2 regions of the Anaerostipes sp. PC18 genome follow, and region 2 is predicted to be linked to the other one. Evidence: riboswitches for the same ligand, from Rfam matches in the RefSeq annotation. Region 2 holds a riboswitch; the other holds the start of a gene.

Region 1 (16,426 bases), 650 kb from region 2:
ACAAAAATACTCACGACGACTCTGTCGTTTTCTTTTCGTGCACAATCTACCAGACTTTTATGCCCTTCATGGAGATACCCCATGGTCGGCACGAATCCGACGCTCTGCCCCTGCATCTTCCATTCTTTTATCTGTTTCCTGACATCATCTACTGTACTGACAATCTTCATGATCCTCTCCTTAATACAACTTCTCTATAATATCGTCGTCGATCGCAAATGTATGCTGTTCTTCCGGAAATGTCCCGTCTCCTACTGCCCTGACATACTCCTGCACTGCCTCTTTCATGACCGGGCCTGCGTTTCCGAACTGCTTTACAAACTTCGGTACAAAATCCCCGTACATATTCAGCATATCCTGGTAAACGAGGACCTGACCGTCACAGTCTGCCCCTGCGCCGATGCCGATGGTCGGAATGCGGAGTTTCTCAGAAATAAGCTTTGCAAGTTTTGCAGGAACGCACTCCAGCACGACCGCAAATGCTCCGGCTGCTTCTACTGCCAGGGCATCCTCCAAAAGCTTCTTCGCCGCTTCTTTGCTTTTGCCCTGTACTTTAAATCCTCCAAAGGCGTTTACGGACTGCGGAGTAAGGCCTACGTGGGCCACGACCGGAATGGAAGCCTTGACAATGGCCTCGATATGCGGACACACGTCCTTTCCGCCTTCCAGCTTAACTGCCGTAGCTTCTGTCTCTTTCATGATCCTTCCGGCATTGACCACTGCATCGTATACAGACGTCTGGTAGGACATAAATGGCATATCCACTACGACAAGCGCATTCTTTGCTCCCCTCACAACCGCAGCGCCGTGGTGGATCATGTCCTCCACAGTCACCGGGATCGTCGTGTCATAGCCGAGCATAACCATCCCCAGGGAATCTCCCACTAGGATCGAATGAATGCCGGCCTCGTCAAACAGCCTGGCCGTGGAATAGTCATATGCTGTGAGCATGGAGATCTTCTCTCCCTTTTCTTTCATCTTCTGAAATGTACTTACTGTGTTCTTCAATGTTCTTCCTCCAATATTCTCTCCATATGTTCATAGCTTCTCATCGGATATTTGCTTTTCGCAATCCTTATCAGCTCCCTGCACAGAGGAAGGTAGATCTCCTTCTCTTCTCCGGAAAGAGCATTTAAATTCTTTTCCACAGTAGCTGCATCATTTCGCTCCACCGGTCCTGTCAAAGCTACTTTCGGCCCCGAACGAAGAATATTTTCAAGATTCGGCCGGACAAGAGGAGCAAGCGCCATAAGGCCCTCCTGCTCACTGAATCCGCAGCTTTCAAGAATCCTTAAAGCCCGGTTCATCAGCGCCGCCATCTGGTTGGACGCCATGACCGCGGCCGCATGATAGCGAACCTTGTGCTCCGCCTCGATCTCCACGACCGGGTTGGGCAACACGCTTAAAAATGAGAGCATCTGATCTCTGTGCTCCCTGTCACCCTCAAGGGTAAACAAGGCTTCAGAAAGATCTTCATATGAAGTTTTCTTACTGTTAAATGGAAACATTGGATGGATAGAATAGCCGTAAGCCCCTGCTTCGGTTATTTCAGAGAAAATAGCGGAACTTAGGGAACCGCTGCAGTGACAGATAAACTTTTCCCGGACCGGAAAAGCTCTGATCTGCTCCCACACGTCTTTGATCCGACCGTCGGGAACAGTAATGAAAAGAACATCACACATTGATAATAATTTGTCAAATGAATCAAAACTTTGTGTGTGTGCTGCGTCTGCCGCCGCCTGGGCTGAAGCCTTGCTGCGGCTGGCATACCCTGCCAGAGGGATGCCGTAATGTACGAAATACCTGCCAAGGGAACAGCCTGCTTTGCCTGCCCCGATAAACCCTGCTTTCATACGGAATAATCACCTGCCTTCTTGAGGTGATGTCCTTCATAAGATTCGATCACTGGTATGATTTCTCTAAGGAATACCATCCAAGGGTACTATATCACCTCAATTTGCATTTAGCAAGAAAAATTGGCATGTTTGAATTGTTCTTTTTTATTTGCTATAATCTCACCCGGAGGATACTTATGAATGATTTTATTTTCAGCTTAAATTCGACTGTCCCTATCTTTTTTATGATCTTTCTCGGATGGTTTCTGAAGGAAAAGGGATGGTTTAACGAAAACTTTGTAAACACGGCCAATAAATTTGTCTTTAATGCGGCCCTCCCGGCCCTTTTATTCCGGGATATTTCCGGTGCACCGCTGAAACAGGCCTTTGATCTTAAATACTTTTTTTTCTGCATGATCGTCACCACTCTGATGTTTTCCGGCATCTGGATCTTTGCAGAAATTTTCTTAAAGGACAAGTCCATGACCGGGGCGTTTGTCCAGGCCTCTTTCCGGGGCAGTGCCGCCATCCTGGGAATCGCCTTCATCGAGAATATTTACGGGCATTCTACTATGGGACCGCTGATGATCGTTGCCAGTGTACCTCTTTATAATATCTTTTCTGTCATCGTTTTGACAGTCAGGGGATCGGGTTCCGGCACAGGCAGCATGAAATCCGCGCTGATTAATATCGCAAAAAACCCTATCATTCTGGGAATTCTTGCCGGACTTCCGTTTTCCTATCTGTCCGTGGATTTTCCGCCGATCATCGATAAATGCTTAAACGAACTTTCTGTCACCGCAACTCCGGTGGCACTGCTCTGTGTCGGCGCAGGTTTTGAGGGCGCAAAGGCTTTGAAAAAAATCCGGCCTACGATGGCTGCCGCAGTCATCAAGCTTTTTATACTGCCTCTCATCTTTCTTCCGTTTGCTGTTTTTTTCGGTTTCCGGAATGAAGGGCTGATCGCAATTCTGATCATGCTCGGCTCACCGACTACCGTGAGCTGCTATGTAATGGCGAAGGCCATGGACAACGACCATGTACTGACTTCCAGTATTGTGGTGGCTGCAACCGTACTTTCTTCTGTCAGCCTCACATTTTGGGTTTATCTGTTGCGGATGTTTTCGTTTATCTGATATAATCATTGTAAAGAATAATAGAGTAAGATGAAGAAAGAGGGGACGTACCTATGAAAAATGTAAAAGAACGTTCTGCAAAAATTTACGATAAAAAGGCTGAAAATTATGAAAAGACCATCAGCGGTAAGATGGCGGCTTCTCTGGAACAGGAGATGATCAAAAAGATATGTGTCCGCGACAATGATAAAATTCTGGATGTGGGATGCGGGACCGGAGCGTTGCTCGCCGGACTCACACGCTGGAGAAACGCTGAAGGATATGGAGTCGACATCTCCGGAGAGATGATCCGCAGGGCCAGTGAAGATTATCCCGACCTGCATTTCCAGGTAGGCAGCAGCGATGACCTGGATTTTGAGGACAATACATTTCGCATCATAACTGTGTGCAGCGCATTCCATCACTTCCCCGACCAGGCGGAGTTCATTCAGAAAGCGGCCGATCTCCTGACTCCTGGCGGAAGGCTTTACATCGGTGTCGTTGCATTCCCGGAGGTAATAAGAATCACCGGCAACGTGGCGGACAGGCTTCTTCCTTCCTGTAAGGTGAAACGGCCGTCCACTCATGAAATTCTTGGCATGTTCAAGGCAGCGGGACTCACAAAGTTTCGTGTACATAAGCTGAAAAAACTGCTGTTGATCTCTGCAAAGAAACCTTTGCCTGAGGATTAAGCAGTCCAAACATACATACCGCAAGACACGCTTTAGCGGCGTGTCTTTTTCATCAGCTGAATCGTCCATGATTTTCTGTCTACATGAGCATTGCCTGGAAGATCAGGATCATAGTGATGCCAAGTGAAATCAGCAGGACTGAACGGTAAAAATCCTTCATTTCTTTTAGTTTATCTTTTTTTATTTTTTTCTTCATTTGTAGATTCTCCTTACATCCGTATTTAATAATTAGACGTTTTGGGCAGCATAAAAGTTGTGCCTGTTTCATCATTTGTTTTTATGGTTCCCAGATAGTGCACTCTTTATGTTTTTTGCTTTCTCACAGAGAAAGGACAAAGTGGGCAAGCCCACACCTCATCTCCCCAGCCCCTCACTCTTTGAGGGGCTTGACAACTTTGCGTGCCAGATGCAATTTGCCGCAGGCAAATAATTTCCTTACGCATCTGTGCACAACCCGCGGAGCGTTTTTATTTCATAGGGAAGGTCATAGAACTTTCCTATGAAATGAAATAAAAGAGGAAAGTTTACAGAATACACCTGTAAAATTCCCTCTTTGTATTTTGATATGTAATCGTCTGCAGTTACCGGAGGAGCAGCAGGAAGGCCAAAAGCATCAGAATCCCTGCTGTTATGAGCAGCAGAGACCTATAAAAATAATTGATCTACCATACCGTATGCCTCTTTGAAATCTTTTTCATCCATACCATCTCCTTCACTTTCTGCCCCTCTCAGCCGTGTTGGAAATAAAATGTATTGTTATAAATTTTTAAAACCTTTGTAACTTTATTATACCTATTTTTACAACAAATATCAACGAAAAAAGTAGTTAACTTTTTATATGTTTATTTAGTAAATATTACCTCTCTACTCCAGCCATTTCAAAAACCAGGGCAGCTTCTCTTTCTTCCTTTCCAGCTTTTTCACTCCTTTTTTTCCTACCTGCTGCTCCAGTTTTTTTCTGGTATTTTCGTCTTTTGCCGCTTCACTCTCTTTGGTAATGCAAAGGTCCGGAAACATGACACACCACCAATTATGTCCACTGGCATTTCCGAGATCAATTCTCAGTGCATCGTAGGTTCCCTCGGGAAATACGTAGCTGCCATAGTCTTTTTCGGGAAACTTCTCTCTGGTCAGATAGACTTTGACCGGAAGATCCCTTCCCCTCTTTTGCAGCGTGGCCTTTGCCACTTTGGCAATATCCTTTTTCCGGCTGTCAAGGATTCTCTTTGCATCTTCTTTTGTTTTGGCCTGCTCCATACAGGGCTTCAGATATGCCACTACCTGATCCCTGACCAGGAGTTTCTCTGCCTGGTCTTTCCTGCTGTTACTATTTGCCCGTATATGGAACCGCACGACTCCCTGTTTTATTTTCTGATCCGCTTTGTCGTCTTCCTCTTTTGCCCAGACCACAGAGAAGATCACTGCGGCGGCAAGGAAAAACATCCAAATGTTTGATTTCTTCTTCATACTATGAACATGCCCGGATTTTCTGAATTTTAAACATGAAAACTTTTATCAGATACCCGGTAGACAGGCAGAAGCATCCAGGTTATGATGGAGCCGGCTAAAAATTTTACATTAAATATTTCGATTCCGGGGTTGACATTCCGGTGCCAGGTATAGTATTTTAAAGACATAAGTCATATGACTGACGGACAAGTGGAGTTTACCACAGGAAGTATGACAATGAATTTTTAGCCGACCGTCTGGGCACTCTGCCTGGACGTGCGGCTTTTTTTATTTCACAGGAAAGTTCTACGACCTTCCCCATGAAATAAAAACGCTCCGCGGGTTGTGCACAGATGCGTAAGGAAATTATTTGCTTTTGGCAAATCGCATCTGGCACGCAAAGTTGTCAAGCCCCTCAAAGAGTGGGGTGTTGGGAAGATGAGGTGTGGGCTTGCCTACTTTGTCCTTCCATAAACCGCTTATACTCGTATCCCAGGCAGCCAATCAACATTTTTACAGGAGGTTCCTATGATTGTTGGACACATCCATTCCATGGAATCCATGGGATTAGTGGACGGCCCGGGCATCCGCAGCGTAGTCTTTTTCCAGGGCTGTGCCCTTCGGTGTAAGTTCTGCCATAACCCCGACACCTGGGAGTTTCAGGGCGGTGAAGAGATAACTCCGGAGGCACTGGTGAAAAAGATTTCCCGCTTTAAGCCGTACTTTAAACAGAACGGCGGAGTGACCTTTTCGGGCGGAGAGCCGCTGATGCAGCCGGAGTTTTTGCTTAAGACCCTGAAACTCTGCAGACAGGAAGGTATCCATACGTGCATTGACACCGCAGGCTTCGGACAGGGAGATTATGATGAGATCCTCTCTTACACGAATCTGGTACTTTTAGACCTCAAAGAAATAACCGAACTGGCTTACGAGTCTATGACAGGAAGACCGATGGAGCGGTTCAACGAATTTCTAAAGGCATTGGAACAAAACAGCACGAAACTATGGATTCGCCATGTCGTAGTTCCGGGACTTACAGACAGCGAAGAGCACATGCAGGAATTAAAGGAATACATAGACCGCATACCAAACGTAGAAAAGGTAGAGCTTCTTCCCTATCATCTGCTCGGTGCCAACAAATATGAGGTAATGAATCTTTCTTACCCACTCAAAGGAGTTCCGGCAATGGACAAGGAACGTACCAAACAACTTCAAAAAACCTATTTTGATCAATACGGAGGAAAACAATGTTAAAAGAATGGAATGGCTTTAAAGATGGAAAATGGACAAAGGAAACCAACGTAAGGGACTTTATACAGAAAAATTATACGTTATATGAGGGCGATGACTCTTTCCTGGCAGGTGTTTCAGAAAAAACGGAAAAAGTGTGGAACAAATGCGAAGAACTGCTTTCCGAAGAAACAAAAAAAGGCGGAGTTTTAGATGTAGAAACTGACATCATCTCCGGCATCACAAACTTCGCTCCCGGATATATCGACAAAGAAAATGAAGTCATCGTCGGTCTTCAGACAGATGCTCCGTTAAAACGTATCGTAAACTTATACGGCGGAAAGAGAATGGCCCATTCTTCTCTGGAGCAGTACGGATACAAGCTGAATCCGGAAATTGACCGTCACTTCAATGAATACCGCAAGACACACAACGAAGGTGTCTTTGACGCTTATCCGCAGCGCACAAGACTTGCAAGGACTGCCGGTCTTTTGACAGGGCTTCCGGATGCATACGGACGAGGACGTGTAATCGGAGACTACCGCCGTGCCGCCCTCTATGGAATTGATTATCTCGTTGAAGAAAAGAAACGTGATCTGGATGCCTTAGACGGACCGATGAGCGAAGACCGCATCCGTGCAAGAGAGGAAGTATCCGAGCAGATCCGTGCTTTAGGAGCGATCAAAGAAATGGCTGCTTCCTACGGAGTGGATATCTCTAAACCCGCATCCAACGCCAAAGAGGCTGTTCAGGCCGTATATATGGCTTATCTTGCCGGTGTAAAAGAAAACAACGGTGCGGCTACATCCCTCGGACGTACTTCCACTTTCCTTGATATTTATATTCAGCGCGACCTGGAAAACGGCGTTCTGACGGAGAAAGACGCCCAGGAACTGATCGACCAGTTTATCATCAAGCTTCGTCTTGTAAGACATTTAAGGACACCGGAGTACGATGAATTATTCGGAGGAGACCCTACCTGGATCACAGAGTCCATCGGCGGCATCGGAATCAACAGCAAACCGCTTGTAACAAAGACTTCTTTCCGTTATCTCCATACTCTTTATAATTTGGGAACAGCTCCGGAGCCGAACCTGACTGTCCTCTGGTCTGAAAAGCTTCCGGCGAACTTCAAAAAGTTCTGCTCCAAAGTTTCCATTGACACAGACTCTATCCAGTATGAAAATGACGATGTCATGAGACCGATTTACGGAGATGATTATGCTATCGCCTGCTGTGTGTCTGCTATGAAAGTCGGAAAACAGACCCAGCTGTTCGGAGCGCGCTGCAACCTTGCCAAGTCCCTGCTGTATGCAATCAACGGCGGCATCGATGAGAAAAAGGGGATTGAAGTCATTCCGGGCATCGAGCCGATCACCGATGAAGTATTGGACTACGAAAAAGTTTGGGCAAACTACAAAAAGGTTCTTTCTTATGTGGCCGAATTATACGTTGACACAGTAAATATCATCCATTATATGCATGACAAATATGCCTACGAGGCGAGCCAGTTCGCACTGCACGATACCAATATGGAGCGTATCGCAGCATACGGCGTGGCAGGTCTTTCCATCGCGGCAGACTCCTTATCAGCGATCAAATATGCCGCTGTAAAACCGGTCCGCAATGAAAACGGTGTGGCTGTAGATTTTGAGACTGAAGGAGACTTCCCGAAATACGGCAATGACGATGACCGGGCAGACGACTTGGCCGTCAACACTGTCACTTTATTCTCTGAGGAATTAAAGAAACACCCGATCTATAGAAATGCCATCCATACATTATCTGCGCTTACCATCACATCCAATGTTATGTATGGAAAGAAAACGGGCTCCACACCAGACGGAAGAAAATTAGGAGAGCCTCTTGCTCCTGGTGCAAACCCAATGCACGGACGGGACAACAGCGGCGCTCTGGCTTCTCTAAATTCCGTAGCCAAGATCCCTTACCGCGACGTATGCCAGGATGGTGTTTCCAACACCTTCTCCATTGTACCGGAGGCCTTAGGAAAAGATCAGGGCCAGAGAGAAGAAAATCTTGCAAATATCCTGGACGGTTACTTTGTACAGGGCGCTCATCACCTGAATGTCAACGTATTCAACCGCGAGACATTGATTGACGCAATGGAACATCCGGACAAGTATCCGACACTGACGATCCGTGTTTCCGGATATGCGGTAAACTTTAATAAGCTTTCCAGAGAACAGCAGGAAGAGGTTGTGAGACGAACATTCCACGAAGGGATGTAGGACATTTTGCAGAGTATGGCGGCACCTGCCCGCTTTAAGATTTCATCGGTAGACAGATCCGAATCAAGAATCATCTGCGGCTGCATGAGCAGTTCTTATTTGGATACCCGTTTTCCCGAAAAATCCCATGCTATAAGGCTGCGGACAATGTTTTGTCCGCGGCCTTTTGTTGTTTTATAATACACCGTCTCTAAGATACGGCAGAAGGCAGATACAGTAATGTATTTTGTCTTCTGTCTTTTTATATGATAGGAAAGGATCACGATCATCATGAGCTTATTAGATATTAAAGATTTATCACATTCATTCGGCGAAAAACAGCTTTTTAAAGAAGCAGAATTCCAGCTTAACAAAGGGGAACATAACATAACGATCTCAGATTTTTTAAAATCTGCTTTCCAGTCTCTTTATATAAAAGAGGAGCAAATGAACCTGCTGTATTCAAAAGCAGCGGCCAAAGAAGCATTGAAAGACGCATTGAAAAAATTCACGGGCACCGTACTTCTTGTATCTCATGAAGAGAATTTTTACCGCGGCTGGGTGGACAGGGTGGTACAAATTTAAAAAAGCTTTTAAAATCAGCGAATCAATACAACAGGCAAAGTATCTGTCCATATTTTACAGATACTTTGCCTATGATCTTATTTATCCATACATTTCAAAAATCGAGCGGAGATCATACAGGAACTGTCATGCTATGATCTCTGTTCCATATTCTCTCAGCACTTCTCTTATCTCTTCCTGAGGCTCCTTCTCACAGATCACCCCATCTACCTGTGTGAAATCTGTGAAGACATAATTTGCCTGGAAATCAAACTTTTTTGTCTCCATCACCAGATATCTTCTGCGGCTTTTATCAATGGCCTTCCGCTTCATAGCTCCGTCCTCCGGAACATAGGTAGTGACTTCATTTCCTTTTATATCCGCCCCGACAACACCCATAAAGCAGAGATCAAATCTGAAGTTCTCCATCATAGAAAGGGTCAGCGAACCCAGGAACCCAATCTGAGAACGGTTGAACTCTCCTCCTAAAAGTATAAATCCAGTGTTTACATCTGCTGCGAACAGATTTGCGATATCCAGCATACAGCTTACGACCGTCACTTTCCGTTTAGAACGGATGATTTCCCGCGCAACCTCCAGGTTCGTTGTGGATGTGTCCAAAAAAACCACATCCCCGTCGCTGATCAGCTTTACCGCTTTTTTTGCAATCCTCTGTTTTTCTTTCAGGTTCGTTTCCTTCCTTGAAGAAACCGCATTGCTGTGCCCCGGGTGCATGCCTTCCGTCAGAACGGCGCCTCCATAGGCACGCTTTAAAAGGCCGCGGCCTTCCATACTGGCCAGATCTTTCCGGATACAGTCTTCTGTAACCTCAAACATCCGGCTCAGCTCTTTTACTTTTACTTTCTGATTTTCATGCAAAAGTTCAAGAATCTTTTGCTGTCTTTCTTCTACAAACATGATCTGTCACCACCTGATTTTTCTTTTTATTTTAACAGAAAAGAGAAAGACCGTCTATTGTACCTTTTAGAATTCACTCTTCACTTCTTCCATACTCCAATCCCTTTAAAAGTAAAAACTCATTGACCACAAAAAACTGAGCCGTCATATATACATCGGAATTACACCTTCCCTTCAGCACCGGATGAGCATAGAACTGAAGGCTGATATCACTGAGCCTCGACAGCTCATTATTCCCCACTTTTGTCACAGAGATGATTTTGACACCCTTTGCTTTCAGCCTGCCTGTCAGCTCATTGACAAAGGCATTTTCACCGGAAAGAGAAAACAGAAAAAATACATCTCCCTCTTTTACGATTTCCAGCACCATCTTTATTTCATCTCGTCCTTCAATCAAATTACATAAATAGTCCAGGAAAAGCAGGTTCTTCTTTAACTCTCTTGCAGCATTTTTCTGGACCGCTCCTGTTCCGTATACATATATGCTTCCGGCCTTGGAAAGCATCTCTGAGACATCAGAACAGTCCCTGTCCTTCATCATATCCAGAGTCTTTATGTAGTCCTGGTAGACCCGCTCGATCTCCCTCACATCGAAGGATTCCTCCTCCCGGCTGTCCCATTTCAAAAAAATCTTCAGTTCCCCGTAGCCTTCCATCCCCAGTTTATGAGTAAATCTTGAGACTGTTGTGTGGGACACATGGCACTGTTTTGCCAGCTCCTGGATCGACATGGTCTGACACTCCTTCTTATGCCGCAGAATATAGTTCCAGACACTCAAATCATTTTCATTCAGTTTATCATAATTTTCTTCAATCAGGGTTTCCAGCCTCATCCGCTATCTCCTCTTTTTTTGTCTTATATTCCATGTACTTTAAAAATAAAATCTCAATCAAAATGAAATATGATGTGAGAGAATCATACTCTATGTGACTGAACGGCTGGGAAAACACCGTCTCAGTAACGTAGAGAGCATAGTCCGCCATATGTGCCAGCGTATTTTCCCGAAGCTTCGTGATGGACAGCACAGAGACGCCCCGGATCTTTAGATTTTTAGTAAAGTTATTGATAAATTCATTCTCTCCTGAAACAGATATGATGATAAACAAGTCATCCTCCGTGACAATGCTGAGAAGCCTTTCCGCTTCCTCATATCCGCTCAGATCATAGATCAGCCTCCCGCTCATCATGAAGGTCCGCTTTAACTCTTTTTTAATGGAAGACTGGATCATGCCGATCCCATACACGTAGATATTCTTTGCCTGATCAAACTTCCTAAAGATATCTGTACAGTCCTTTTCTTTCATGCTGTCGATCACCCGGCGGTAAGACTCACAGACCATGTCCACATGCCCGATGTTTTCCTTTGCCTCCTGATTATCAAGCTTTAAAAAGACCTTTAGTTCACCATAACCTTTTAAGGACAGTTTCTGGGCAAACCGCAGAACGGTTGTCCTCGACACACTGCACTTAAAAGCCAGCTGGTCTATGGTAAGCTTTTCACACTCTTTCCTGTGTGAAAATATGTAATTCCATATGTATAAATCATTTTCATTGAGCTGTCCGTAATGCTTGTTCACCAGTTCATCTAATTTCATAAAGACATCTACCTCATAAATGCTTCCGCCGCCTTCTGGTTCCTGAATCTTACCCTAATTTTACTCTATTTCCCACATTTTGTCCATTGATGCAAGAAGGCAGATATCCTCATGATACCTGCCTTGCAATAATGGAGAAATTTCCTACTCGTATTCCACCAGAGGACTTGTTCCCGCCTCCACTGTCTGTCGTGTATAAAATTTAGTCAGTTTATGTCCGTTTGGTTCTATGAAAACCAGCATGGAGACGTCCGGAATTTTTTCTTCCCTGAGCATCTGACGGTCCACCTTTACAAGGGGATCACCGACTTTTACCTTCTGTCCTGGCTCCACATAAGTTTCAAAGCCCTTTCCATCAAGTTTTACCGTGTCCAGTCCGATATGAATGAGCACCTGAACACCGTCACCGTTCTCAAGACCGATGGCATGCTTTGTATCCGTCACCGTAGTCACTGTACCGGTGCAGGGAGCCGAAAACACATCCTCCTCCGGCCAGACAGCAATCCCGTCACCCAGAACCCTTCCTGCAAACATTTCATCATCTACCTCAGAAAGATCAATACTCTTTCCTGTTACCATGGAATAAAATATCTTCTCTTTTTTACTTTTTCCCTTTAAAAATCCGAACATCCCATACCTCCCATTTGACTTATTTCAGTTCCGGCCAGAAGTCTTTGTTTGCTTCGATCAGGTCATCCAAAATCAGTTTTGCAATCCTTGCACTCGGAACTGTCTTTGAAAGAGTCAGCGCCTGCCACAGTTTCTGATAGCTTCCCTCGATCCACGCTTCCACTGTCAGTTTTTCTACACTTACCTGCTGTTCCATCAATCCTTTCTGGAACTGAGGAATTGCTCCCTGGCAGATCTTTTCATATCCGTTGCAGCCTACGATACAGGGAATCTCAACCATGGCTGTGCGGTCAAAGTTTTCCACTGCCCCTTCATTCGGAACGATCAGGAGGAATCTTTCCTGTGTATTCTCAGCGATGGCACAGGCGAGGTCAACGATATAAGTTGCATGTGCATCCGCCTCAAACGCACATCCTTTGCTTGTGCCGTTTTCTACAATCCGCCTGCACTCTCCGAACACAAATTTCTCCCGTCCGTCCATGACTTCATTGGCCCTTGTGTACTCCGGATCAGAGGTTTCTACCACATAATCAGGGAACAGATAATATTTTAAGTAGGTATTCGGGATCGTCTCCGGATCTACTGCGTAGACATCTCTTGCCTTTTGGAAGGTATGTACCCAGCTTTCATCCACATGCTGGTTTGTATCGGACAATGCGTCCGCAAAACCGTTTGCTTTCATATGCTCTTTAATCTGCGGCATCAGATCATTTCCGTTATTGTCATAAATCTTATGCCACCATCCGAAGTGGTTCAGCCCATAATATCCGACCTGCATCTCTTTTCTGGAAGACAGCCCGCACATATCTGCCATTTTCTCTTCCAGGTCGATCGGCATGTCGCAGATGTTCAGGATCTTGGAATCAGGACGCAGCCTCCTGGTAGCCTCCGCAACGATGGCTGCCGGATTTGAGTAGTTCAGCATCCAGGCATTCGGAGAATACTGTTCCATATAATCTAAAATCTCGATAACGCCGCCTATGGAACGCATTCCGTAAGCAATTCCTCCCGGTCCGCAGGTTTCCTGTCCGAGCACCCCGTATTTTAACGGAATTTTTTCATCCAGCTCTCTCATGGCATATTTCCCTACCCGGATATGTGCCAGTACGAAATCAATGTCTGTAAATGCAGTCTCCGGGTCCGTCGTATATCCAAATTCAATTTCCGGTGCATGCTCTTTCAGGTAAATCCGGCATGCCTGTGCCACTACTTCCTGTCTCTCGGCGTCATTGTCGTAAAACATGATTTTTCTGATTGGAAAACGGTCCATGTGCTCTAAGAGCATCAGAGCGATACCCGGTGTAAATGTGCTGCCTCCTCCTGCCACTGTAACTGCATATTTCTTCTTTGTCATAATCAACATCCTCCTAGCATTTGCTTTGTTGTTTTCTTCACTGACCAAATAGTACACCCCAAAAGCATCCGGTGACAATAGATTTGCCGGGTTTAGGGAGCGGTCATTGGTTCCGTGACACAGAACAAAAGCTGTGAATTTTCACATTTCCCGGATTTTGGCCCGAATTTTCCATATACCTGTTCCTATGTAGAGTTTGACCGCTGTATCGGCGGTCAGATCCCCTGGCACTGCATAAGGAGGCCGGATTATTTTATATCCAAAAAGAAACTCTGGAATATTACACTCCGGGCGGAAAAATGAGCTTTCCTGCCGGTTCCGGCGGTCTGGTCAATTCCAATGTCCTGTACGCCACAAAATCTCTGGACTCAAAAAAAATAAAATCCATAATGCAGTACGTTCAGGAGCATTATTCTGAAAAACTGACGGTCTCTCAGATCGCACACGCATTCGGGAAACCATGGGATGTTCACCAAAAGAATACCGACGCAAATGGCAGGATAGTGATATAAAGCAGCAGTAATCTTATATTTTTATCTGTATTTTTTCGTTATAATGATATTACAGATAAGCAGAACAGAAACAGGGCCCCGATTCTTTCTCTCCTAAAAACTGTAATCTATGAAAGGAGGGCAGATCAATGATAAAACTTTATATTTTTAACCTGGATGAATTTCTGTGCCTTGCAGACCATTGCAGCGGGCCGGTGATTCTTTGGACTGACGGCGGTAAGCCTCTGGATATATGGAACAGCCGCATGATCCAGAAAGGTTTATATCAGGAATACAGAAAAAACGGCGGCCCTCTGTGCCTCCGTCTGACGATTCCGGATGTAAAAGACTATTTTCGCCTGGTGAACTTCTCTATCGGAGATATGTAAACAGATATTTCATTCAATGAGTTTTTTACCACTATTTCCGTCGCGCTTTAAAATGCGCTCCTACAATAGTGGTAAAAAACTATTGTTAGATGGATACTTATCCGGTAGAAATTACGTCCATTTTCTGCTTAATGCAGCGCAATTCTTATGGTTGCAAACAGGCAGACAGAGCACAGCGCGATCACGACAAGGCTCCCTGAAATAACACTCAGAAACTGATTCCTCCAAACTTTTTTAAAGCTCTCCCTGACGGTCAGTCCGCTCTCCCGGGTTGTCTTATACAGTATAAACCCAAGGAGCAGGATATACCAGATGTTCTGAAGCATGATTTCTGCCGCAATGAGCAGGGTGAGATTGACAACTGCATAGGCAGCATCCATGTGTAATTTCTTCTGCATAAACGTCATGAGGTATGCGATAAACGGATTGATCATAGACACCAGAAACATCACCGCAAGCTTAGGGTCCTCCCCGATCGCGGCTGAGACTGAGCCTCCCACTCTGGCCGCTCCCATGGAAAGGTACGCAAGGCACACGAACGGTGTCAGGCAAAGGAGGACCCTGGCGATATTGTAATACCTGTCTAATCTGCTGCTTTTTACATTCATCATCTTTATCCCTGCTTTCTTAATTCAACCTACTACAGTAAACTCTCAAAATCGTCCCGGACGCCCGCTACTTTCAGGCCGATAATAACCTGGAATGACTTTCCATTCACTGAGCAGCCATGGGCTCCTATGGATTTAAAATAAGGGTCGTCCTTACAAAGCTTTTCATCTTTTACATTGACCCTGAGCCTGGTTGCACAGTTTGTCACATCTTCTATGTTATCCTTTCCTCCCAGGCCTTCAAGGATCAGCTGCGCAAACTCTATTTTCTGGTCCTGCTTAGAACCTTTCTTCTCCCTGAACTCTTTCTTGGAACCAAATTTAATCTCATCATCATCTTCCCGACCCGGTGTCTTGAAATCAAATTTCTGAATCAGAAATTTAAATACCACAAAATAAATTCCGGTAAATACAAGGCCGATGACCAGCAGGAGCAGATACTGTTTCCAGTGATTTCCCATCAGAGGAATCCAGTTTAAAGAAGCCATTTCGATCGCTCCGCCGGAGTGGATTCCTACGATTCCTGCCAGATACATGGTAGTGGATAAGGTGGCCGCCAGCAGTGCGTGGACTACAAAGAGTACAGGCGCCACGAACAGGAAGGTAAACTCGATCGGCTCTGTCACGCCGCAGAAAATCGCGGTCAGTGTGATCGGAATTAGCAGACCCAGGATCTTCTTTTTCTTCTCTTTCTTCGCAGTTGAGTAAAAAGCCAGTGCGATCCCCGGACATCCGAAGATTTTTGAGAACCCAGTGGATGTGAATCCGGCCATAGGAACCAACGATTTTAAAGATGCACCGGACGCTGCGATCTCAGGCAGCTTGGTTGCCCAGTAGGCATAAAGTCCTCCGGGTACCACCACATTGTCGTAATAAAACGGTGAATATAAGATATGGTGCAGGCCAAAAGGAATCAGGGCTCTCTCTAAAAAGACGAAGACCCATATTCCGAGAGCTCCCGCTCCTTTGACAAATCCCTGGAATGCAAACATACCAATCTGGATTTTGGGCCATAATAATGCTGCGAGGACTGCCACCGGAATCATCACGAAAAATCCGACCATGAATACGAAGGTGGAGCCGCTGAACGTACCCAGCCATTCCGGAAGTTCCGTGTCAAAGAAACGGTTATGTAAGTAAATGACGATTCCCGCGATAGCGAGTGCGCCCATCATACCCATATCCAGGGTTTTTATATTTGCGATCATTGTGAGACCGCTTGTGCCGCCGACTTCCTGTGCGAAGTCAACCCCGAAGACTCCTCCCCACTGGGAAAGGATCGTGCTCAGGAAATAGTGAAATGTGAGATATAAAACCAAAGCTTCCAT
Region 2 (16,426 bases):
TGATTCTCGGAAAACTCGGACCGGAAGAGGAAAAAGAATTTGATCTTTTAGTACTTAGTCCCGGAATCTCTGTCAACGCCCCGGTATCAAGGCAGTTTATGGAGTCCGGCAAGCCTGTCTGGAGTGAGATTGAACTTGCATTTCATGTTTCCAGGGGACAGATTGCGGCTATCACAGGCACGAATGGAAAAACAACGACCACAGCGCTGGTGGGAGAAATCATGAAGTGTTTTTACAGCGACGTGTATGTGGTTGGGAATATTGGAACACCGTATACGAGCGTTGCTTTGGATACAAAAGACGAAAGCGTTATTGTGGCCGAGATCAGCAGTTTTCAGCTGGAAACGATACAGGACTTCCGCCCCCAGGTTTCGGCCGTTTTAAACATTACACCGGACCATCTGGACCGACATGGTACAGTGGAAGTCTATGCAAAGACAAAGGAATCCATTGGAAAGAATCAGACCGGGGATCAGGTGATGGTGCTGAACTATGAAGACGCAGTGACCAGAAATATGGCAGAGAGGGCAAAAGCCAGGGTCGTATTTTTCAGCCTGGACCATGAACTGGAAGAAGGAGTCTATTTTAAAGACGGATCTTTCATGCTTGCAGAAAACAAAACAGTGCAGACCATATGTACAGAAGCCGATATTAACCTTCTGGGCGGGCATAATTATGAAAATATTTTAGCGGCGATTGCCGTATCCCACTATATGGGAGTTCCGTCAGAGCAGATCAGACAGGGAGTTTCTGGTTTTAAAGGAGTGGAACACCGCATAGAATATGTAGATACCATTAAAGATGTTGCATACTACAATGATTCTAAGGGAACTAACACCGATGCCGCCATCAAAGGGATCAAGGCCATGAACCGTCCGACGTTCCTGATCGGGGGAGGGTATGATAAAAAAGCAGAATATGATGACTGGATCGAGGCCTTTGACGGCAAAGTGAAGGAACTCATCCTTTTGGGCGCGACGGCAGAGAAGATCGGTAAAACAGCCGAAGCCCACGGTTTTTCCCAAATCGTATATGTAGATACTCTGGAAGAAGCAGTGGAGTATGCATCACAGCATGCAGTTTCCGGTGACGCAGTCCTTTTATCTCCGGCCTGTGCAAGCTGGGGTATGTTCCCGAACTATGAGGTACGGGGCGACCGCTTTAAGGAGTATGTAAAAAAATTAAAGGAGCGCTAAGATTTGAAAGAAAGCAGAGTCAGTGAAAAATACATGCCAAAGCGACGTTATCTCGATTATCCGATGCTTTTTATCGTGATGTTTCTCGTTGGATTCGGCCTGATTATGATCTTTAGTACAAGTTCATATAAGAGTACGCTGAACTTCGGGAATCCATATCACTGGCTGATCAGGCAGTGTTTTGCAGTTGGAGTAGGAGCGGTCTTTATGGCAGCACTCACATGGTTTGACTACAGGATTCTCAACGCAAAGGTCATTGCCTATGGCTGCTACGGCCTCAGCGTAGCACTTTTGATCATCGTACTATTTATCGGTGCCGCTAAAAAAGGAGCTGTGCGCTGGATTTCCATCGGAGGATTCCAGTTCCAGCCTTCCGAAGTCGCAAAAATTTTCCTTGTGATCTATCTGGCATACATATTATCACAGAATGCCCATCGGATGCGTACCATGGCTGCTGCTGTGAAAGTCATCATACGATGTCTGCCGATTATCGGCCTGGTTGCCTATCAGAACCTCAGTACGGCTATCGTTCTGACAGCAATGGTAGGGGTTATGATTTTTGTGGTAAGTCCGAAAACCAAAGAACTTCTGGGGATTGCCCTTTCGGGTGTCGCCGGTTTAGTGCTTTACCTGACGTTTTCCAACAGTTACCGGAATGAACGTGTGGCGATATGGAAAAATCCAGAGACACACCCAAAAGGACTTCAGACGATGCAGGCACTGTACGCCATAGGTTCCGGAGGCCTGTTTGGGAAGGGCCTGGGCCAGAGTATGCAGAAGATGGGCTTCATACCGGAATCCCACAATGATATGATCTTTTCGATCATCTGTGAGGAGCTGGGCTTATTCGGAGCTGTCTGCCTGATCCTTCTGTTTATGCTTTTAATATGGAGAATGCTTCTGATCGCCATGAATTCGGATGATCTGTTCGGGTCCCTGATCGTGGTCGGGTTTATGATTCATATCGGAGTGCAGGTATTTATCAACATTGCAGTTGTAACAAATACGATCCCTCCGACCGGTATCCCTCTGCCGTTTATCAGTTACGGCGGAACTTCGATCCTGGTGGTTATGGCGGAGATGGGGCTGGTCTTATCGGTATCCAGGAAAATACGCATGTAGAGGAACTGATTATGGATAAAAATGAAAAGATAATTACAATCAGTCAGGCCAAAAAGCAGCAGAAGGGCCCTGGGAATAAGAAAAAAATTATCGGCTGCATTGTCGGCCTGCTGCTTATTCTCTGTATTATTTTATTTGCAGTATTCCAGACGAAAAAGATTGTCATAAAAGGGAACAGCCATTACACAGAGGGTGAGATAGAGGCCGCACTGAAGAAAAATACATACACGGGCAACGGGCTGATTCTGTTTCTGAGAAATAAGATTGCACCTGTAAAGACGCTTCCGTTCGTAGACTCTGTAACGATAACTCTTAAGGGAACTGATCGGGTGACGGTGCAGGTCAATGAAAAAAAAAGGGCCGGGTGTCTGAATTATAACGGGAAATATGTTTATTTCGACAAGGAAGGATATGCGCTGGAAATTTATGAGAAGCACTATGATGATGTGCCGTTGGTCACAGGGCTGAATTATAAAAAAATTGCACTCGGTGAAAAAATACCGGAGAAGAAGGCCAGCGTATTTGAGCAGATACTAAAAATTACCATGGCCATCGACAAGTATGAACTTCCGGTAAGCCAGATCCATTTCAATGCAGAGGGGCAAGCCCTCCTGATCAGCGGAGATTTAACGATTAATCTGTGGAACAGCCAGGAGCTGGACTTGAAACTTACAGAGCTTACGGGAATCCTTCCGAAGATGAAAGGAAGGAAGGGAACCATCTCGATGAAATATTTTACAAAGGACAATCCAATTGCGATTTTCAAGAAGAAAAAGTAGTTGAAAGTTTAACAGAAAAACTGTATCATGTAAGAAGATAACATGAAAAATAGTATGGATGAGTATAAGAAAATTTGAGATAGAGATTGAAGGAGGAGCATCGTGGTCGAGATTATGCCGAATGTAGAAAGCACACAAGCCAGAATTTTAGTCATTGGAGTCGGGGGAGCCGGCAACAATGCAGTTAACCGCATGGTTGACGAAAATATACAGGGAGTGGAACTTGTAGGAATCAACACGGACAGGCAGGCCCTGTCTTTATGCAAGTGCTCTACGAAGATCCAGATAGGAGAAAAGCTGACCAAAGGTCTCGGTGCCGGTGCAAAACCAGAGATCGGAGAGGCCGCGGTGGAAGAAAATCGAGATGAGATCACTCAGCTGGTACAGGGTGCCGATATGGTCTTTGTCACCTGCGGTATGGGCGGCGGAACAGGTACTGGAGCAGCGCCCGTGATTGCCGAGATTTCAAAGTCTCTTGGGATTCTGACCGTCGGTGTTGTCACAAAGCCCTTTACCTTTGAAGGAAAGCCCAGAATGAACAATGCTGTCGCGGGAGTGGCGCGTCTTCAGGATCAGGTAGACACGATGATCGTAATCCCGAACGACAAGCTGCTTCAGATCTGCGAGAAGAAAACAACCATTCCGGACGCCCTTAAAAAAGCTGATGAAGTGCTTCAGCAGGGTGTTCAGGGAATTACCGATATGATCTACAATCCCGGACTCATTAATGTTGACTTTGCAGATATCCAGACGGTTATGCGCGACAAGGGTATCGCACACATCGGTATGGGTGTTGCGGATGAAGAACTGGAAGCAATTAAGGCAGCCATGGAAAGCCCGCTCCTGGAGACTACGGTTTCCGGAGCTACCGATATCATCGTCAACTTCTCAGGAGATGTGGGTATGCTGGAGGCACAGCAGGCAGTAGAGTACTTGAAGGATACTGCGGGACAAGAAGTCAACGTTATCTTCGGTACTGTCAACTCTGATATGGGTGACCAGATCAGCGCAACCATCGTTGCCACGGGAATCCAGTCTGAGGCAGGAGCCAGAGGAGCAGGATTTAAGAAGAAAAGCATCACACCTCCTCCCGTTTTTTCTGGACAGCCCATTTACAGCAGCCAGCCGAAAAGTGAGCCGGCCGAAACATCAGAATCTACATATGGGAGCAAAGAACAGGAGACTGCCAGTGTAGAGGACCATGATTCAAAAATCGTGATTCCGGAGTTTTTATTAAAGAGCAGAAGAAAATAAAATATACGTGGGACAAGCCCGTATCTTGCCGTAAGGCAGGATACGGGTTTTTTTGTAGAATTAACGTAGCTGTCACTTCTCTTTTTTGACAAAGTACGTGCGCCTCTTTCTTTATAATAAGCTTATGTTTTTTTTGATGATGTTTTTGGAACAGTGGCTGGTCCTTCTGGGGCTGCTGCTTATTTTAAGAAGTTCGCTGAAATCACAGAGTTCTGTCTGGCGTATCCTGCTGGCATCAGCGGCCGGAAGCGGACTCGGGTGTCTGACGGCATGGGCGGCGGAAGGAAATCAGGCAGTCCAGCTTGGATTTCTCGCGGCAAGCATCGGAGCGACCTCTTGGCTTGCATTTCCGCTCTCTCTAAGGAAAAGTCTGATATGTTCCGGATATTTATTTGCACTCTCGGCCTTGCTGGGCGGACTGTGGAGCTTCGTTAAATACCGTTTATCCATCCATATCTGGATTTTCGGCTGTTTTGCGGCGTTTCTCCTCTTGGCTTTTTTGTACTGTGCGGTCTGGGAAAATATCAGGAGCCAGAAAGATTCTTTATACCAGGTATCATTTGAACTCCTCGGCAAGACGGTCAGAGTCACTGCTTATTTGGATACGGGGAATTTTTTATACGAACCGATAGAGAAGATCCCGGTCTCCGTCATGGAGGAACAGGCACTGGATCCATATTTAGATGAGTCATTAACCATTTTAATAGAAAAACATAAGCTAAAAGATATAAGAATGATCCCGTACAGGACGGTTGGCAGGGAAGACGGCCTGATGATGGGGATTCTTGTAGCTAATATCAGGATCAAGAATAGCAGCCAGACATGGATGGCAGAAAGAGGATTGATAGGACTGTCAGAGAGCCCGCTTTCCCGGGACGGCCACTATCAGTTATTGCTTCATCCGGATCTGGTCAGATAAGGTAATGGGAGGTTGTACAGTGCTGAAACTTAATGTGACATGCCAAAAGAGGACATTTTTAGCGAAAGGAAAAGAAATCCACTATATAGGGGGTGCAGAAATTCTGCCGGCTCCTCTGGAAGCAAAGGAAGAGGAGAAGATGATACATAAGCTCGGGACAGCGGAGGAACCGGAAGCAAGGGCAAAGTTAATTGAGAGAAATCTCCGTCTGGTAGTATATATAGCAAAGAAATTTGACAATACAGGGATCGGTGTTGAAGATTTGATCTCTATTGGAACGATCGGACTGATCAAAGCCATCAACACATTCAATCCGGCCAAAAAGATCAAGCTTGCTACATACGCTTCCAGATGCATTGAGAATGAAATCCTGATGTATTTGAGAAGAAATAATAAGACGAAGATGGAAGTGTCCATCGATGAACCACTGAACGTGGATTGGGATGGAAATGAACTTCTGCTTTCGGATATCCTCGGAACAGACGAGGATATTATTTACAGGGACCTGGAGCATGAGGTGGACAGGAAGCTTTTGCTGAATGCCATGAAAATCCTCTCTGACCGGGAGAGAAATATCATTGAGCTGAGATTCGGCATTAACCAGAAGGACGGGGAGGAGAAAACACAGAAAGAGGTTGCCGATTTAATGGGAATCTCCCAGTCTTACATATCCAGATTGGAAAAGAAGATTATTAAAAGATTAAAGAGAGAGATGTCCCGGATGGGATGTGTCTGATCAGTGTAAGAGAGAAAGCCGCATGGGAAAAATCCTGATGCGGTTTTTTCATTTCATAGGAAAGTTCTACGACCTTGTGTTACACGAATACAGATGGAAAAATTTCCTTTGTAATCGGGCTTTGAAAATGAGGGGAATAATGTTATACTACTGATAAAGTGAAAAGGAGAAGACAAGTGAGAGTAAAGGGGATAAAGAATAAACTTGCAGTATTTGTTTCAGTAATCGTATTGGCTGCTGGAATTTTTTCCGTCAGCTGTGCCTCTGTTTTTGCAGAAGAAAAAAGTGCGGAAGAAAATGATCCGGCCAACAGTTGGCGGTTCAAAGATGGAAAACCGGTAAAACAGCAGGAGCCAATAGGTCCATCCATATCAGCCAGAGGAGCCAGAGCAGTTTCAAATGCATGGAAAAATGTAAACGGAGTGTTTTTGAATTCTTTGGGAGATCCAATTCCAAATGCCACTGCAAAGGGAATTGATGTGAGCAAATGGAACGGCAAAATTGACTGGAATAAAGTCAAAGCAGACGGAATTGACTATGCGATTATAAGAGTTGGATATGGTGAAAATTTAAAGAGCCAGGACGATCCCACATGGGCATATAATTCATCTGAATGTGAGAGAATTGGGATGCCTTATGGAGTTTACATATATTCGTATGCAACTAATACGACGAAAGCAAAAAGCGAAGCAGAACATGTGATACGTCTGGTCAAGGGTAAGAAGCTTTCCTATCCGATTTATTATGATATGGAAGATGAGAAATTTCAGGGAGGATTGTCAAATCAGAAACTTGGAGAAATTGCCGATACTTTTATAAAGACACTGGGCAGTGCAGGTTATAAGAATGTCGGTGTTTATGCAAATAAATACTGGTTTACTTCACGGCTGACAAGCAGTGTATTTGATAAATATCCAAGATGGGTTGCACAGTATAATTACCGCTGTGATTATACTGGAAATTATCATATGTGGCAGAGTACAGATTCAGGAAAGGTCAGTGGAATCGGTACAAATGCAGATCTGAATTTTAAAATAGGCTCATGGAACGTCAATGCACTGCAAACGGCGGCTGTCTCCTCGGTGAAGCTGAATAAGACAAGCCTGAAGCTCATAAACGGTTCTTCCTATACATTGAAGAAATCAATCGCGCCATCCAATGCTTCCAATAAAACTGTGACATGGACCAGTTCCAATAAAAAAGTGGCAGCTGTCTCTTCCGCGGGAAAAATTACTGCAAAGGGCGTGGGGAAAGCAACGATCACAGCGAAGACATCCAACGGGAAAAAAGCAGTCTGCAAAGTTACTGTCCGGCCCAAGACAAACAAGATTATAAAGCTAAAAAAATCCGGAAAGAAAAGTATTAAGATTACCTGGTCTAAGGTCAGCGGGACTACAAAATATCAGATTTATATGTCAAAAAAGAAATCTTCCGGTTACAAGAGGATTAAAACCACATCGGCTAAAACATTCAGTTTTACTAAAAAAGGGCTGAAGAGAGGCAGACGTTACTATTTTAAAATACGTTCATATAAAACAGTTGGAAAAACGAAGTATTACAGCAGTTACAGTCCAATAAAATCAGTAAAAAGATAGGAATATGAAGCAATAAAAAAGATCCTGAGCAGGCAATGTCATTAAGTTAAGATGATGTATTAAGATTCCTATATCAGAAATGGTATAGGAGTCTTTTTGTTTTGTAAAAAATGGTTGACATAATGATTCGAATGTGTGGCCGCTTTCACTGCTTATTCTATAAAGATGTAGCGAAAGCGGCCCTTGTAATTAAGAAATATCTTGATTGCAAGGAGGAATATATTATGTCAGATTATAATGAAGATATCCGTAGATTATAACTACAAATATCTTCATTTTTTTAATCATTATAAAATTAACTTAATGACATTGCCCTATGGGATCTTTTTTTAAGCATTTATTCGAAAGTGACGGTATTATCGAGTCTTTGATAGGTGTAGTTTTTTGGTTTATACTGATAGATAATTATAAGGCTGTCTGGACTTATATATAAATACTGTATCTATGGTGGTGCCTTGTTCATGGCTCCATCCGGGACCCTTAGAATATTAGCTCTGTCTATGTACCCGGTCAGAGTCGGCACTAACAACGCGATCAGGATCGCCAGAATAACCAGCATGACGATTAATTCAACTAAAGTAAAGCCTCTTTTGTTTCCTTTTAAACGATTCATATAAACCCCATCCTTTGTCGTTTGTTTTTCTTAATTTATCACAGGAGAATGAAAATATATAGTCAACTGAGACAACTTGTGATATGATAATCCTACAAATGTAGGATTATTGAAAGGGGCAAATGATGAAGAAAAGTTTTTGCGGTGTTTATGGCTGTCAGTTTGATGTCGGCCACACTGCAGGTATTCGTAAATGGTAATCAGTCAGAAACTAAGCAGAAGAAGGAACAAGGAGAAGAGAACAGCTGGCGTTATAAAAACGGTATACCGATATATTCCGGACAGTCTTTCAGCAGATCTTCAAAAACATATTCAAATGCCTGGAATAAAGTCAACGGCATGTTTGTCAATGATCTGGGAAATCCGATTCCGGGAGCAGTGAAGAAGGGGATAGATGTCAGTCAATATCAGGGGACGATTGACTGGGAGAGGGTGAAAGCATCAGGTATTGATTTTGCTATTATCCGGTGTGGCTACGGAATGAATCAAACAGACCAAGACGATAATCAATGGCTGCGGAATGTATCAGAATGTGAGCGTCTGGGTATCCCCTATGGAGTTTACCTTTATTCCTATGCAAATACAGTAGAAAAGGCCAGAAGTGAGGCAGATCATGTAATTCGTCTGATTGAGGATAGAAAATTATCATATCCTGTTTATTACGATTTGGAGGAGGATTCTTTATCAAAGCTTTCAAATTCCAAATTGGCACAGATTACAGAGACTTTCACCGGAAGATTGAAGGCGAGCGGTTATAGCAATGTAGGGATATATGCAAATAAAAGTTGGTTTGAAAAGAAATTGACAGACAAGATATTTCAAAAGTATCCCAGATGGATTGCACAATATAATAGTTTATGTACTTATTCCGGAAGCTATGTTATGTGGCAGTGTACGAATAAAGGTACGGTAAATGGCATTAACGGAAATGTGGATATAAACTTCCTGATCAGCAGTATTCCGGCAAAGAGTATTAAACTGAGCAAAAAGTCTCTGTCGCTGAAGAAAGGTTCGTCCTGTATACTGAAAAGTTACATAGAACCTGAGAACTCATATCCGGCAGTTAAGTGGTCCAGTTCCAGTTCGTCTGTGGCATCCGTCAGTTCGTCAGGCAAAGTGACGGTCAAAAGGGTAGGGACAGCGGTTATCTCCGGAAGAACAGGAAACGGAAAAAAGGCTTCCTGCAAAATTACGGTGATCCCAAAGACGAATAAAATAAAGAAACTGAAAAAGAGCGGATCAAAGGGGATTAAAATAATATGGTCAAAAATTTCCGGTGTGTCCAAATATCAGATTTATATGTCCGGGAAAAAGTCCTCCGGATTTAAAAGAATTGCAACCGTATCTGCAAAAAAAGTATCTTATACAAAAGGCAAGCTAAAAAAGAAGAAAAGATATTATTTTAAAATCAGATCGTATCAGACCATAAAGAAAAAGAAAATTTACAGTAAATTTTCCAAAGTAAAATCTCTCAAACGGTGATCTAAAGATATTCCTCTTGTAAAAATGGCTGCTTTAGTGTAGATTAGCCTTACAGTCATTAAACATCAGGAGGATAAAGATATGATAATTGCATTGATCGCACATGACAAGAAAAAAGACGAGATGGTGGAATTTGCAAAGAAGTATAAAGAGACATTAGCAAAATATGACTTGGTCGCAACCGGCACAACCGGAAAACGGGTAGAGGAAGCCACAGGACTTCCGGTGAAGAAATATCTTTCAGGACCGTACGGCGGAGACCAGCAGCTGGGAGGCAGGATTGCAGAGGGAAAGATCGGACTGGTCGTTTTTTTCCGGGACCCACTGACCGCACAGCCTCATGAGCCTGACGTGTCTGCACTGCTTCGTGTCTGTGATGTGCACAAGGTACCGGCAGTCACCAATACTGCGGCTGCAGAACTGATGATTCAGATGTTTTAGCTGTCAGGACTGAGTATTTTGACTTGAAAAATGACAGATCATAGTGTATATTTATTTTGAAAGCTGTGCGACTGGCGGATAGTGGAGAAACCACGGGGAGCACGGCAGCAGAAATGCCGGCCGCCTGGGCAACTTTTATTCAGTATGCCCAGGCGGCCTCTTTTATTACATTGAAAAGGTCTGCGAACCTTTCGTATGGAATAAAAACCTCTCCGCAAAGCTGCACACAGATACAAAAGGAGGATGCAAGGCAATGAAGATGTTGTCATTAGAAAACGAGTTAAAAGGGAATTCATATCCTGGAAGAGGAATTGTGATCGGAAAATCACCAAACGGGGCCTATGCAGTGACTGCATATTTTATCATGGGAAGAAGCGGGAACAGCAGAAACCGTGTGTTTATCGAGGATGGAAAAGGCATCCGGACACAGGCTTTTGATCCATCAAAACTGAGTGACCCGAGCCTTATCATCTATGCTCCGGTTAAGGTACTTGGAAATAAGACGATAGTGACCAACGGAGACCAGACGGATACAATCTACGAACTCATGGATAAACAGCAGACATTTGAACAGGCATTGAGGACGAGAGAGTTTGAGCCGGATGCACCGAATTATACTCCGCGTATTTCAGGCATTATGCATGTGGAAAACGGAACCTACAACTATGCAATGTCTATTTTAAAGAGTAATAACGGCAATCCGGATGCATGCAACCGCTATACATTTGCCTATGAGAATCCGGTAAGCGGAGAGGGACATTTTATCCACACCTATATGCAGGACGGAGATCCGCTTCCAAGTTTTGAGGGAGAGCCTAAATTAATCGTTTTAGACGATGATATTGATGCGTTTACAAACCGTGTATGGGAAAGTCTGAATGAGGACAACAAAGTATCTCTGTTTGTGCGTTATATCGATATCAAAACAGGAGAATATGAAACAAGGATCGTGAACAAGAATCAATAGGAGGAGACCATGAAGGAATTAGAGTTAAAATACGGATGCAATCCAAACCAGAAGCCGTCAAGAATTTACATGGAAGACGGTGAACTGCCGATCAAAGTGTTAAGCGGTAAACCGGGATATATTAATTTCCTTGATGCATTAAACGGCTGGCAGCTGGTGAAGGAACTGAAAAAGGCGACCGGTCTTCCGGCGGCAGCTTCCTTTAAACACGTTTCTCCCGCTGGCGCGGCGGTAGGTCTTCCGATGACCGATGTGGAAAAGAAGATTTACTGGGTAGATGACATGGATATGGAATTTACTCCTCTTGCCAATGCGTATGCCAGGGCGAGAGGTGCCGACCGCATGTCTTCTTTTGGAGATTTCATTTCACTTTCCGATGTGTGTGATGCGGCAACGGCCAAGATTATAAAAAGAGAGGTGTCTGACGGAGTGATTGCTCCGGGATACGACGCAGACGCACTTGAAATTTTAAAAGAAAAGAAAAAGGGAAACTACAATGTGATCGAGATCGATCCGGATTATGTGCCGGCTCCGGTAGAGCGCAAAGAAGTGTTTGGTGTTACCTTTGAACAGGGCAGAAATGAACTGAACATTGATAAGGATTTCTTTAACGATATCGTGACGGAGAATAAGGAACTGCCTGATTCTGCCAAAATCGATCTGGCGATTGCAATGATTACATTAAAGTATACCCAGTCTAATTCAGTATGCTACGCAAAGGACGGACAGGCGATCGGCATCGGTGCGGGACAGCAGTCCAGAATTCACTGTACCCGTCTGGCAGGACAGAAAGCCGACAACTGGTATCTGCGCCAGGCTCCGAAAGTCATGGGACTTGAGTTCGTGGACGGCATCCGCCGTGCGGACCGTGACAATGCCATTGACCTGTATATCGGGGACGACTATATGGATGTTCTGGCCGACGGAGCATGGGAAACTATTTTTAAAGTAAAACCGGAAGTGTTCACAAGAGAAGAAAAGCGTGAATGGCTGGATCAGATGACGGGTGTGGCACTTGGATCAGATGCATTTTTCCCGTTTGGCGATAATATCGAACGGGCACACAAAAGCGGCGTTTCTTATGTGGCTGAGCCGGGTGGCTCTATCAGAGACGACCATGTCATTGCAACATGCAATAAATATAATATGGTGATGTGTTTTACGAAAATCCGTTTATTCCATCACTAAAGTATAGCAGGAAGGAGAGGAACCACAATGGTTTTTCTCCTTTCTTAAGCTTATGAATGCGTCTGGCAGTAGATGAGGATTGCTTTGGAAACAAATTTGGCGGTTCCTTCTCCGCCGGCACGGTCTATAGACTTTTTCATTCTGTCATCACAGGTTCGGAGGTCGGATCTTTGTTTATGAGACGGCCGAATTCCGCAAAGTTTGCCATAAACTTTGTATTCATGACCTTCCGGTCCTCCTCTGTATAATCCTGTGTCTTTTGTTCATCTTCGTAGAAAGCATCGGTACCGCCCCAGCTTTTTCTGGCCTCGGATTTATAGCTTTCCAGCGTTTCTTCGTTCAATGTCTGATAATTCAATGATTTCACTCCTAACATTTGAATTACAAGAGCGAAGTCGATCAGATGTTCCAGCCGGTCCTTTTTGATCCTCAAAAGCTATATCTGCTGATCTAATGCTTTTTGTCGGTCAAAATCCGAACGGTCCAGGATCTCTCTGATGTCTTTTAAAGAGAATTCAAGTTCCCGGAACAGTAAAATATTCTGAAGGCGTTCCAGTGCCCGGGTGACGTACAGCCCGTAGCCAGCCTCTGTGACACGGTCGGGACATAAAAGTCCGATCTCGTCATAATAGTCGAAAGTGCGTACACTGACACCGGTTAATCTGCTTACTTCTCTTACTGTTTTCATCCTGGTCTCCTCCTGGTAAATATAGAATAGCCTATCACGCCGCGTGAGAGTCAAGAAATAAAATAGATTACAGGAACTCTGTCATGTGTTTGCGGTACCAGAGTGGCATCATGGTTCTCTGACAGCGGGGATTTTTTCTGGCTTCTACGCCGATAGTCTCGAAAAATACTTTCCAGAGGTCTGTGTAAATATCCGAAATTTCAGAGGTCTTCAGTCGGTTTAACTCATCCTCTGAGAGGGTGGTCATATAGTAGTCCTGATCACAGGGATGGACGACGGCAGTCCATCGGTTATCGTCGATAATCATCCAGTTTTCGGAGGGCATGCGGTCCGTAAACTGGGGAGCCAGGATGGTCAGGACATCACACTTGGGTTCAATATGGGAGATAAGAACATGGTCTATTTCGGAAAAACGCAGAAATTCCCGGAACAGATGGGCTTCATTTAGGACTTTCCGGTCCAGTTCAAACAGATTCATTACAGCAGGCTCCTGCAGCATATTTACAACGGAAGGCCCATAGTGAAAACCATAGATCAGGAACCGGTAGATTATATCCAGTTTTTCTTCCTGAAAAGACATGGCAGCGCGGTATACCATCTGGTAAGCGCGAAAAGAAATCTTTTTTTGTATGGAACGGATGACACTGGCGGTCTGATTGGGATCGTGATCTACATGACGGTAATCACAGAACAGTTCGAGATTCCCTATGGGTTCGGTTTTGAGGCGGATATTTTTGTGGCCTAAGCGGGATGCCCAGGCAGTGTATATACAGGACATCATATCTTCAAAAGTATCTTTGCAGGTAAAAATTATCATATATTTTTCTCCATTAAAATCAGCCGGCTCTGAAGAGGCCTCTGGACTTATATCTGGCCGCTCAGAGACTTACAGGTGTCCTCGGCTGAGGGGCTCGATGAAAAATTCTGATCGTCAAACAGGGACAGCTGTTCATATGTCTGGGGATGGTCGATCTCCCAGGACTTTTTGTAATCCTCTCCGATCAGCTGGCGGGTGATGAAGTTCTCCTCGATTGGGATATGAAACATCATCTTTCCGTTACAGGTGATAAAGTATTTTGCCCGTTTCAGGACGACACCGATCTTTTTTAGATTTTCAAATGTCAGGGAGCGCTGTCTGCGGCTCTTGACAATACGGTAGGCGGATTTGGTCCCGATGCCGGGAACCCTTAAAAGTTCCGCGTAGCCTGCACGGTTGATCTCCACAGGGAAAAGCTCCAGATGCCGCAGTGCCCAGTCGCACTTGGGGTCCAGCATGATATTGAAGTTGGGCCTGTCAGTACTCAGCAGTTCCTCTGCGTGAAAGCCGTAAAACCTTAACAGCCAGTCGGCCTGATACAGCCGGTGTTCCCTGAGAAGCGGAGGCGCCGTATCCAGGGAGGGAAGGCGGGAATCTTCATTGAGCGGGACATAGGCTGAGAAGAAGACACGTTTCAGATCAAACTTCTGGTACAGCTGCTGGGTAACGGAAAGGAGCTGAAGGTCATTCTCTGCGGTGGCTCCGACAATCATCTGAGTGCTCTGCCCGGCGGGGACAAACGGTGCGGGCTTGTCCCCACCGGGCGGCAGGAAAGAGTTCGATGCCAGCTGTCTGTGCTCCTCGATGCGGCCGGACCGGACATCGTCGAAGATCGTGTGCTTTAAATTGCGGTTGCCGCCAAAGCGTTCCATCATAGGGTCCTTGCCGATGGACAGACGATGGTCTGCGATGCCGGAGCGGATCTGCTCCATGGGCTTTAAGATCGTTTTCTGTGTCTTGTGAGGAGCCAGATCTTTTAATCCTTCCGGCGTGGGCAGTTCCAGATTAATGCTGACGCGGTCCGCGAGATACCCGAGGGTTTCCAGCAGTTCTTCCGGCGCACCGGGGATGGCTTTCACATGGATGTAGCCGTTGAAATGATACTGGTTTCTTAACATAGACAGTGTCCGGCACATGAGCTCCATCGTATAGGAAGGGCTCTTTACCACACCGGAGCTTAAAAACAGCCCTTCGATGTAGTTGCGGCGGTAAAACTCTATGACTAAGCGGCAGACTTCCTCAGGGGTAAACGTGGTGCGCACCCGGTCGTTGGATGAGCGGTTTAAGCAGTACTTGCAGTCGTAGATACATTCATTACTCTGAAGTATCTTTAAAAGGGAGACACAGCGGCCGTCGGATGCAAAGCTGTGGCAGATGCCTGCGGCCACTCCGTTGCCCAGTTTTCCCTTTTCACCTCTGCGGTCGGCTCCGCTGGACGTGCAGGCTACGTCGTACTTGGCTGCATCTGCAAGAATTGTTAACTTCTCCTGCAATGACAGGGAAGGGCTGAAAGTTTCCATAATTCACCTCACGATATCGAATGTTTGTTCTTTTATTCTAGCACAGCGTCATACGAAAAGCAAGGAGGAAAAGAACAAAAGTTCGAATGAAAAGCAGTTGCGGCAATACGCTGATAAATGGTATCATTATACTTAACGGAAAAACAGTACAGAAGGATGAGGGGGTTGTATGAATCATAAAAATAAAACGATTCTCGGCAAGGCAGCGTTGTTCGGTTCTGCACTGATATGGGGCAGTTCCTTTTTTATTATGAAAAATACCATTGCCAATGTTCCGGAAAATTTTCTGCTGGGGATAAGATTTTTAGCGGGGGCATTGCTTTTGTGTATCTTTTTTCATAAGAAACTCGGAAAGATAGATAAAAGTTACTTTAAGACAGGATTTGTGCTGGGAGGATTCTGGTTTTGGGCTTACTGGTTCCAGACAGAAGGACTGTATCACACGACGCCCGGAAAGAATGCATTTTTAACAGCTATTTACTGTGTGGCAGTACCTTTCGTCACATGGATATGGCAGAAGAAAAAGCCTACAAAACAAAATTTCCTGGCCGCACTGATCTGTATCACAGGGATCGGGCTGATTTCGCTGAACGGAAATCTGACCATTGGCATCGGTGACGGACTGACTCTGGCGGGAGGCCTTTTATTCTCCCTCCATATCACATATCTTGGTATGAAAAGCGGCCAGAAAGATCCGGTACTGCTCACAATCGTACAGTTTTTGTTTGCAGGACTCTGGGGAGCCGGACTGTCCATATTGACCGAAGAAATCGGCACCATTCATTGGACGGCCGGACAGGCAGGCAGCCTGGCTTATCTGGTCATCATGTGTACTGCTGTGGCAGTAACCTTTCAGAGTGTGGGGCAGAGCCGGGTGAGTTCGTCCTCCGCATCCCTGATCCTGAGTCTGGAGTCCGTGTTCGGTGTGCTCTTCAGTGTGATTTTTTATGGAGAAAAGGCGACGGTTAAGATCCTGATCGGTTTTGTGCTGGTGATGACGGCGATTTTGATCTCTGAGACGGATTTGGGCAGAAAGCCCGGGCGCAGTCTCTATTGGAGAAGACAGGTTGATGAATAAAAGAATTATCAAATGTGGTATAATTTATCAT

What was found. A riboswitch is a leader RNA that binds a small molecule or an ion and turns the genes downstream of it on or off. The one in region 2 is predicted to bind ZMP and ZTP.
Region 1: it holds a riboswitch for ZMP and ZTP, as region 2 does, so the genes downstream of both, pflA (pyruvate formate-lyase-activating protein) here and P8F77_RS13665 (IMP cyclohydrolase) in region 2, are expected to answer to the same signal.

What each region holds. Positions count from the first base shown of each region.
Region 1 is NZ_CP121164.1:3,155,898-3,172,323, forward strand. Features, by position in the region: gene panC (pantoate--beta-alanine ligase) at 1-170, opposite strand, end outside; gene panB (3-methyl-2-oxobutanoate hydroxymethyltransferase) at 181-1,008, opposite strand; gene P8F77_RS17000 (DUF2520 domain-containing protein) at 1,005-1,853, opposite strand; gene P8F77_RS17005 (AEC family transporter) at 2,033-2,971, shown strand; gene P8F77_RS17010 (class I SAM-dependent methyltransferase) at 3,025-3,642, shown strand; gene spoIIR (stage II sporulation protein R) at 4,507-5,109, opposite strand; ZMP/ZTP riboswitch at 5,277-5,361, shown strand; gene pflA (pyruvate formate-lyase-activating protein) at 5,620-6,345, shown strand; gene pflB (formate C-acetyltransferase) at 6,339-8,570, shown strand; gene P8F77_RS17030 (hypothetical protein) at 8,666-8,842, opposite strand; gene P8F77_RS17035 (hypothetical protein) at 8,841-9,134, shown strand; gene P8F77_RS17040 (DeoR/GlpR family DNA-binding transcription regulator) at 9,261-10,031, opposite strand; gene P8F77_RS17045 (MurR/RpiR family transcriptional regulator) at 10,105-10,863, opposite strand; gene P8F77_RS17050 (MurR/RpiR family transcriptional regulator) at 10,841-11,626, opposite strand; gene P8F77_RS17055 (PTS glucose transporter subunit IIA) at 11,771-12,256, opposite strand; gene P8F77_RS17060 (6-phospho-alpha-glucosidase) at 12,276-13,610, opposite strand; gene P8F77_RS17065 (hypothetical protein) at 14,251-14,490, shown strand; gene P8F77_RS17070 (hypothetical protein) at 14,619-15,101, opposite strand; gene P8F77_RS17075 (alpha-glucoside-specific PTS transporter subunit IIBC) at 15,131-16,426, opposite strand, start outside.
Region 2 is NZ_CP121164.1:2,507,642-2,524,067, reverse strand. Features, by position in the region: gene murD (UDP-N-acetylmuramoyl-L-alanine--D-glutamate ligase) at 1-1,196, shown strand, start outside; gene P8F77_RS13710 (putative peptidoglycan glycosyltransferase FtsW) at 1,260-2,318, shown strand; gene P8F77_RS13705 (FtsQ-type POTRA domain-containing protein) at 2,330-3,097, shown strand; gene ftsZ (cell division protein FtsZ) at 3,212-4,351, shown strand; gene P8F77_RS13695 (sigma-E processing peptidase SpoIIGA) at 4,476-5,270, shown strand; gene sigE (RNA polymerase sporulation sigma factor SigE) at 5,275-6,006, shown strand; gene P8F77_RS13685 (GH25 family lysozyme) at 6,183-7,601, shown strand; gene P8F77_RS13680 (type II secretion system protein) at 8,044-8,214, opposite strand; gene P8F77_RS13675 (glycoside hydrolase family 25 protein) at 8,365-9,696, shown strand; gene P8F77_RS13670 (methylglyoxal synthase) at 9,778-10,137, shown strand; ZMP/ZTP riboswitch at 10,195-10,274, shown strand; gene P8F77_RS13665 (IMP cyclohydrolase) at 10,391-11,104, shown strand; gene P8F77_RS13660 (phosphoribosylaminoimidazolecarboxamide formyltransferase) at 11,114-12,292, shown strand; gene P8F77_RS13655 (TipAS antibiotic-recognition domain-containing protein) at 12,429-12,725, opposite strand; gene P8F77_RS13650 (MerR family transcriptional regulator) at 12,729-12,980, opposite strand; gene P8F77_RS13645 (TIGR03915 family putative DNA repair protein) at 13,048-13,797, opposite strand; gene P8F77_RS13640 (putative DNA modification/repair radical SAM protein) at 13,845-15,317, opposite strand; gene P8F77_RS13635 (DMT family transporter) at 15,487-16,395, shown strand.